Linked DNA regions of Nitrosospira lacus. The protein of the gene in region 1 interacts with the protein of each later gene in a pairwise test. Links are inferred from orthologs where the notes say so. Each region holds a gene or a part of one and is shown on either strand. Other genes may lie near its edges.

What was found. Proteins that work in one complex are often made in the same cells at the same time.
Region 2: the proteins of EBAPG3_RS13560 (region 1) and grxD interact in binary tests that used the Escherichia coli proteins (3 or more experiments, as listed by UniProt). The link is inferred for Nitrosospira lacus from one-to-one orthologs.

Annotation. Positions count from the first base shown.
Region 1 is NZ_CP021106.3:2,970,743-2,974,977, forward strand. The notes cover bases 685-3,350. They hold EBAPG3_RS13560 (BolA family protein), read left to right. Parts: upstream 685-1,717; coding sequence 1,718-1,984; downstream 1,985-3,350. Other genes in these bases: EBAPG3_RS13550 (septation protein A), read left to right, coding at 865-1,410; EBAPG3_RS13555 (YciI family protein), read left to right, coding at 1,410-1,709; EBAPG3_RS13565 (peptidyl-prolyl cis-trans isomerase), read left to right, coding at 2,015-2,812. Also shown: EBAPG3_RS13545 (DUF2863 family protein), read left to right, coding at 1-613; alr (alanine racemase), read right to left, coding at 3,457-4,235. UniProt on the Escherichia coli protein: Transcriptional regulator that plays an important role in general stress response. Has many effects on cell morphology, cell growth and cell division. Acts by regulating the transcription of many genes, including dacA (PBP-5), dacC (PBP-6), ampC and mreB.
Region 2 is NZ_CP021106.3:707,689-711,405, forward strand. Bases 1-2,933 are described here. They hold grxD (Grx4 family monothiol glutaredoxin), read left to right. Parts: upstream 1-1,279; coding sequence 1,280-1,588; downstream 1,589-2,933. Other genes in these bases: prfA (peptide chain release factor 1), read left to right, coding at 1-266; prmC (peptide chain release factor N(5)-glutamine methyltransferase), read left to right, coding at 316-1,176; EBAPG3_RS03245 (YqaA family protein), read right to left, coding at 1,706-2,128; EBAPG3_RS03250 (4-aminobenzoate synthase), read left to right, coding at 2,340-2,933. Outside these bases: more of EBAPG3_RS03250, read left to right, coding at 2,934-3,083; EBAPG3_RS03255 (LysR family transcriptional regulator), read right to left, coding at 3,210-3,717. UniProt on the Escherichia coli protein: Monothiol glutaredoxin involved in the biogenesis of iron-sulfur clusters.

The DNA of each region.
Region 1 (4,235 bases):
CGCCGTTCCGCAGGGAAAATCCATGTTCCGATGGCAGGAAGCCGACGGATCCGGCACGGACAAGAGCACGCATCCGCTCGGCGTAAAGTTTTCCAAACAGGATACACTGCTTGCATGGCAGACTCATGGCACCGAAGCCCTTCGGCCGCTATTTCAAGGTTGTGCGTTCGAACTGGTAATACCCGATGGCTTCTTTTCGGCATGGCGCATGGCGGATCGCCTTGCCCGGCCCTATTCTACGCATGCCACCATCGATTTTCTGCAATCAACATTGAATATTTCCGCAAACAGGCTGCGCGCAGTCATCGCGCCCTTTTACGACCAGTGGCTGGAGGAATACCGGGTAAGCTTTACCCTCAAGGATCGCGACGAAGTCCTCTATGGCATCGTCTGGGCGCTGGTAGGTGACGAAGATGAAAACAGCGACACTGTGACACAAATCGAAACGACGCTGCGGGAATGCGGTATCACGCATACCACAGTGCTGGACAATCACTTCCTTCTGGAATATTGCGAAGAATGCGGCGCGCCGCTATTTCCAAATCCGGAGGGTGAAGTGGTGCATACTGAATTTCCAGACGAAGGAGAAGTCGCACCGGTACACCTGCATTGAGGCGCGTGCTGACATGGTATGAATCCGTATTAATCAGCTTTCCGGATAGCAATATCCATACCGGTAGCGGAATTATAAACCTGAGGGGGTAAAAAGCACTTCGTCAGGATGAACCGGGGAAACGGCTCAATTATAGAAAATTTCAATTTTTTTAATCGCTTACATCCCGGTTATATATGAAATTGAATAGCCTTTTGCAGATTAGCCGACATAATCGTTTTCTCAATCAACCGTAAACCGTATCGACATTTATGAAGTTTCTTTTTGATCTCTTTCCGGTTATTCTGTTTTTCATTACATTCAAGGTTTATGGAATCTACGCTGCCACCGCTGTAGCTATTGTCGCAACTTTTGCGCAAATCGGCTGGGTATGGTTTCGCCATCGGAAGGTTGAAACCATGCTTTGGGTAAGCCTTGTTATCATCGTCATCTTCGGCAGTGCCACGCTGATACTGCAAGATGAAACTTTCATCAAGTGGAAACCATCCGTCCTCTACTGGCTTTTCGCGGGAGCGCTGCTGCTGGCCCACGCGGTTTTCAAAAAGAATTTGATTCGTGTCATGATGAAAGAGCAGATTGCGCTTCCGGAACCCATATGGACTCGCCTCAATGCCAGTTGGGCAGCATTTTTCGCATTGATGGGTGGCGCCAATCTCTATGTAGCCTTTAATTATTCCACTGAAACTTGGGTCAATTTCAAGCTGTTCGGGTTCATGGGACTGATGCTGGTATTTGTCGTATTGCAAGGACTGATGTTGGGAAAATATATGGAAGACAAAGGGGATAAGGAGGCATGATGCTCTATGCGATCAGCGGCGAAGATATTCCGGACAGCCTGGAAAAACGCTTGGCGGTCCGCGCCGCACACCTGGAGCGCCTTAACGAATTGCGGCGAGAGGGGCGTCTGGTTCTGGCGGGACCCTACCCGGCGATCGATAGTCCCGACCCCGGCCCCGCCGGGTTCTCCGGCAGCCTTATTGTCGCAGAATTTGAATCACTCGAAGCGGCGCGCAACTGGGCGGAAACCGATCCCTATGCCACATCTGGCGTATATGCAAGACTGACAGTCAAACCGTTCAAGAAAGTTTTACCATAAGGTAAAGCATGGTGAGCACAATTGAATTGATCAGACAAAAGCTTGCCATTCTTGATCCGGAGCAGATTCAGATCATGGATGAGAGCGCCAGGCATGCGGGGCATGAGGGCGCTAAAAGTGGTGGCGGACATTACGTTCTCACCATTGTCTCACGCGAATTTTTCGGTAAATCCCTTCTGGCCCGGCACCGCTTAGTCTATACCGCGTTAAAAGAGATGATGCATAAGGATATTCACGCACTGAGCGTAAAAGCGTATACTCCCGAAGAAATTTGATTCGATTCAATCCACTGACAAGGAAAACCCATGCGTTTTATGAAACTCTCTCAATTGACGGTGCTCGGTATTTCTGGCCTGATCGCCGTAACGACTGTCCAGGCCCAATCCAGCCCATCCATGGCGAAGGTGAATGGAGTGTCAATCCCCCAATCGCGCCTTGAATTTATAGTGAAAGCGCGGGCCGCCCAAGGTCAAGCCGATAGCCCTGAAACCAGGAAGACCTTGCGTGAGGATCTCATAACCGAGGAAGTCATAGCGCAGGAAGCTCTGAAAAAAGGGCTCGACAAGGACCCGGATTTCGTATCCCAGCTTGAAATTGCCCGTCTGACAGCATTGGTAAGGGCATATCAAATTGATTATGTGAAGAATCACCCGGTCAGCGACGAAGAGCTGAAGAAAGAATATGAATCGCTGAAAACCCAAATGGGCGATAAAGAATACAAGGCACATCACATCCTGGTTGCTACCGAGGCGGAAGCAAAAGACATCATCGCGCGGATCAAGAAAGGCGGCAAGTTGGATAAGATTGCGCAAGAAAAATCCATTGATTCCGGCAGCAAAAGCAAAGGTGGCGAACTCGACTGGAGTCCCGCCGCCAGCTATGTCCAACCCTTTGCCGAAGCATTAACGAAAATGACCAAGGGCCAGCTTACCGAACAACCCGTGAAAACTCCCTTTGGCTGGCACGTAATCCGCCTGGATGACATACGCCCCTTGAAAATTCCGCCATTCGAGGAAATAAAGCAGAATCTGGCGCAACGCGTATTGCAACGTCAGTTTGCGACCTTTGTCGGCGACCTTCGCGGTAAGGCGAAAATCGAATAACCCGGAATTTTGGACTTCACCAGATTAAAAAGGCGGTCAGGTTGACCGCCTTTTTTCGTCCTGAATCCGGTCGTCGGGCAGGGTGGAGTGTGCGGTTCTTGGAGTACAGAATAAGCGCAACAACGCGAAATAGTCCCATTCCAAGGCGTTGCAACACAGCCATGTGCCGCAAAAATCGGGCAATCATCCCGTGGGAGCCTCACCCCAAAGGGGAGGCCGGGTGAGGCAAAAATCATTACGAGCTATGGTGCCGGACTAAAAAATAAGCGGTCAACCTCCGGATTTATGTTTCTTACGTGACCACTCTCATGCGGGGTGCCAGAGCACAGAGCAGCTCATAGCTCACTGTACCGGCCGACTGCGCTACCTCATCCACGGGCAACTCCTTCCCCCAGAGTGTTACAGGGCTGCCTACGCCGGCCCCTTCAATTCCACTCAGATCCACATGCAGCATATCCATGGATACGCGCCCGACAAGTCGGGTACGCCTGCCATTCACCAGCACCGGAGTGTCGGCGGGGGCATGGCGGGGGTAACCGTCGGCATAGCCGCCCGCCACAATACCGATACGCATTGGCGGTCAGCACGAAACATATGGCCTATCCCACTCCGTCTCCTGACTTAGCTGTTGAACGCGGTAAATTTTATCGATATGGGGGGTAACCGTCGGCATAGCCGCCCGCCACAATACCGATACGCATTGGCCGGTCAGCACGAAACATATGGCCATATCCCACTCCGTCTCCTGACTTGAGCTGTTGAACCGCGATAATTTTACTCGATATGGTCATTGCCGGATGCAAATCCAGTTCTTTAGCGGTTCTGTCAGCGAAGGGCGAGGCCCCATAAAGCATGATACCGGGCCGCACCCAGTCCGCGTGCGTGTCGGGACAGCGCAGGATAGCGGCGGAGTTGGCCAGCGAGCGCGGCAGATTCCGCGCTTCGGCAACAGCATTGAAGCATTGCAACTGCGCGGCAACGCTTTCGTTTCCAGCGGACTCATCGGCGCGGGCCAAATGGGTCATGAGCGTAATCTGACCGACAAAGGAATTGACTTTCAATGTTTCCAGCGCAGCATGAAATTGCTCGGGCGTGAAACCCAGGCGGTTCATGCCGGTATTAAGCTTCAGAAATACATCCAGCCTGCCGTGCGCTCTGTACGCTGATAACATCGCCAGTTGCTCGTGATGATGGACTACGGTGCTTAAATGGTACTGCTCGATCCATGCCAATTCCGCCATGGAAAAAAAACCTTCCAGCAGTAAAATGGTCTGGCGATAACCAGCTTCCCGCAAGCGAACGGCAGCGTCAATTTCGAGCATGGCAAAACCCTCCGCTCGCTTCAGCGCATCCGCCGCACGCAGCAGCCCATGACCGTACGCATCCGCCTTGACCACCGCCATGACCCGCGAGCGGGGAGCAT
Region 2 (3,717 bases), 2.3 Mb from region 1 along the record:
TGAGCGTTCTGGCCGCGCGCATCCGCGATAAGCAAACGCAGGAACAGCAGAGCAAACAGGCGGCTACCCGCAAATCGCTTATCGGTAGCGGCGACCGCGCGGGACGCATTCGTACCTATAACTTTCCGCAAGGCCGAATAACCGATCACCGAGTCAATCTCACGCTTTACAAGATCGAGCAGATCATGGATGGAGACTTGAGCGAACTGTGCTCAGCACTCATGTCCGAGCATCAGGCAGAGCAATTGGCGGCGATGGGCGAGTAGGCGATCTCGGTATTAAACTCCCATTTTTGCGCGATTATTGAATCCCGCGATGCCGCAAATCACCATATTGCAAGCGCTCCACCAAGCGCGCCGGGACATTGGCGATACCGACGCGCGGATGCTGCTGCAAAGTGTGCTCAGCGTCAGCCCCGCCCATCTGGCCACCCATCCCGAGCAAGAGCTTACTGCGGAACAAGCGCAATCTTTTTGCCTGTTGACGACACGGCGCGTTCATGGCGAGCCGGTCGCCTATCTTGTGGGAAAACGTGAGTTTTACAGCCTGGATTTCAATGTTACGCCGGCGGTACTCATTCCCCGGCCCGAAACCGAATTGCTGGTGGATTTGGCGTTGCAACGGATTTCTCCGGACCGTCCTTGCAAGGTTCTTGACTTGGGGACCGGAAGTGGCGCCATCGCATTGACCCTAGCCAGGCATCGTCCGCTAGCCGATATCGTGGCGGTGGATTTCTCGTCCGATGCCGTGGCCGTAGCCAAAATGAATGCCCGGCAGCTCAATGTGAGCAATGTGCGCATCATCGAAGCCGATTGGTTTGGTGGGCTTTCCGGGGAAAGATTCGATCTCATTGTCTCCAATCCTCCCTACATTGCCAGCGGTGACCCTCATCTCGCTCAGGGCGACCTGCGCTTCGAGCCTCGCATGGCACTCACGGGAGAAGCAGGTAGCGACGGCCTTGACTGCATTCGCTGCATCATCACGTCCGCTCCCCGTTATCTGGTTGCGGACGGTGTGCTGCTGTTCGAACATGGCTATGATCAGGCGCAAGCATGCAGGCATCTGCTGGGTAAAGCGGGTTTCCGCGGGGTGTTTTCCCATCCTGATCTGGCAGGCATAATGCGGATCAGTGGCGGACGGCTTGGAAGTTTCCCGCGAGAAGCTGTTAGAATGTGATGTTGGGATATATTGACCGAGATGAATGAACCCTATCTCTTGAAAAACAGTTTCATTTCCCATAATCTGATTTCAGATTGATTAAATTGACGAGGAGCCAGACATGAATACGCAAGAAACCATCAAACAGCAAGTGACCACCCATCCCGTGGTGCTCTACATGAAAGGTACGCCGCAAGCCCCCCAGTGCGGTTTCTCCGCCCATGCGGTGAAAGTCCTCAATGCGTGCGGGGTGGATAATCTTTTCGCGGTGGACGTGCTTGCCGAACCGGAAATCCGGCAGGGCATCAAGGAGTACTCAAGCTGGCCGACCATTCCGCAGCTTTATATCAACGGCGAGTTTGTCGGTGGGTCCGACATCGTGACGGAAATGTACCAGAGCGGTGAACTGCAGAAGCTGCTTCAGAAATGACGGAGATGGTTTGATCTTGCGCAAGGATCGATAGAGGACCGATAGAATCGGCGAGAACCGATAAGCTGGCCGATAAGTCAGCAGCCGGATTTTTTATCGGGCAAACAGCCAATTGAGCTAGGGACTCATGGCCGCCGCGATTGCCCAGTAACGCGCGAACTTTCCGGCAGCCATGAACAGCATTGCCAGTATCCAGTTGATCCGAAGCCACCCCGCAGCGACACACAACAGATCGCCGATGATCGGTACCCAGGCCAGAAAGAGTACCGGACTGCCATAGTTACGCACCCACGCCAGTCCACGCATATTCCCTCCGGATTTTTTCAGAAATGCTTTTTCATCAGGCAGGAGAAGCCCGATAGCGTATGAACTCATACCGCCCAGGGTATTGCCCACCGAGGCGATCCCCAAGGCAGACCAGTAAAGCTCGGGATAGGCGGTCAAAACGCCGAATAGCACTGCTTCCGAGCCACCGGGGAGCAATGTGGCGGCAAGAAAACTGCTGGTGAATAACGCCAGCAGGCTGGATTGCTCATCCATAAAGGTAATCCAAAGGCAGGTAAAACCGATAAAGACAGCAGTGTAGCCGTTAATAAGGCGCAAGTGGATGCGGCAAGGAATGGTTTTACGGGTAGGGCTATATTGGCGCCTAATTTATGGCAACGGTAATTTAGTCGCCAAATTTGACTTCACGATATTATTTCGGGATGATATGCTGCTCGATTACCCATCTCTGTTGAAGAGGAAAACCATGACAACCAACGTATCTCTTAAGCAAAGGATAGACTCCATCATTGATGCGCGGCATCTGCTCAAGCATCCTTTTTATGTGGCGTGGACCGAAGGCAAGCTATCGAAGGAGCAATTACGCCACTACGCGGAGCAGTATTTTCATAATGTGCTGGCCGAGCCGACCTATCTGAGCGCGGTGCATTTCAATACCCCGCATCATCATAGCGAAACGCACAGCGGCGACATCAGCGTGCGCCAGGAAGTATTGAAGAATCTGATCAGCGAAGAGCACGGTGAAAAGAACCATCCCGCCCTGTGGAAGACTTTCGCCCTGGCGCTGGGTTCCAGCGACAAGAGCCTGGCCAATGCCGCCGCCTTGCCGGGGACCGCGAGGCTGGTGTCGACCTACCGGGACATCTGCCTGAACGAGCCGTTTTATGCTGGACTTGCGGCGATGCACGCGTTTGAATCGCAAGTACCGGCAATTGCGGCCGTAAAAATTGACGGGCTGGCAAAGTTCTATGGAATGGATGACCCGGACAGTTACGAGTTTTTCACGGTGCACCAGGAAGCGGACGTGCACCACTCGCAAGCGGAATGGGCATTGATCGAGCGCTTTGCCGATACGCCGGAAAAGCAGGCCGAAGTGCTGGCGGCCACCACCCGGGCATGCGATGCGCTATGGGGATTTCTCGACGGAATCTACGAGAATTACTGCTCAGACCTGGCTTGCGAGGAAGAAGCTGCGGTTACGATACACTAAGCTAGCATTAACGGTGAGCAAACGATAAGACGTTTGCTCACCGGTTTTGAGTAATCATCTTCCCTGATTTTTCCCCTTCCGTTTTTACCGATTCCTTCGTGTATTGCTGTCCGGTCAGTGAAACCGTCATTCCAGCGGGATAATTCCGTCCAATGTAGTGAAGCAGGTATTCCTTGCGGTTGTCAGGAAGTCCCGCAGATAGGGGCGGGATGCCGTTTCCTTGAGTGTTGACGCATACAGGTCGCTCCATAGGCCATTGGCGCCAATGCGGCGGGCAATCACATAGTCGTGATCAACATAGTTCTTGATACCCCAGCTGGGTAGTGCGGCGACACCGCGGCGGCTGGCAACCAGTTGCAGGATGGCGACGGTCAGTTCCGCTGTGCGCCGCTGTGGCTGGATACCGGCGGGTTTCAGAACGTTGAGAATCAGATCGATGCGATCTTCCGGCACCGGATAGGTAATAAGCGTGACATCGGCGAAGTCCGCCGCATGCAGGATCCGCTTTGCGCGCAAGGGATGCTCCGGTGCCAATACTGCGAGAATCTCGAAACGGAACAGCGGGTGATGGACAATACCCCGCTGCCGCTTGTGTTCCGATCCAATGACCACATCCGCACCCCCTTCTTCCAGC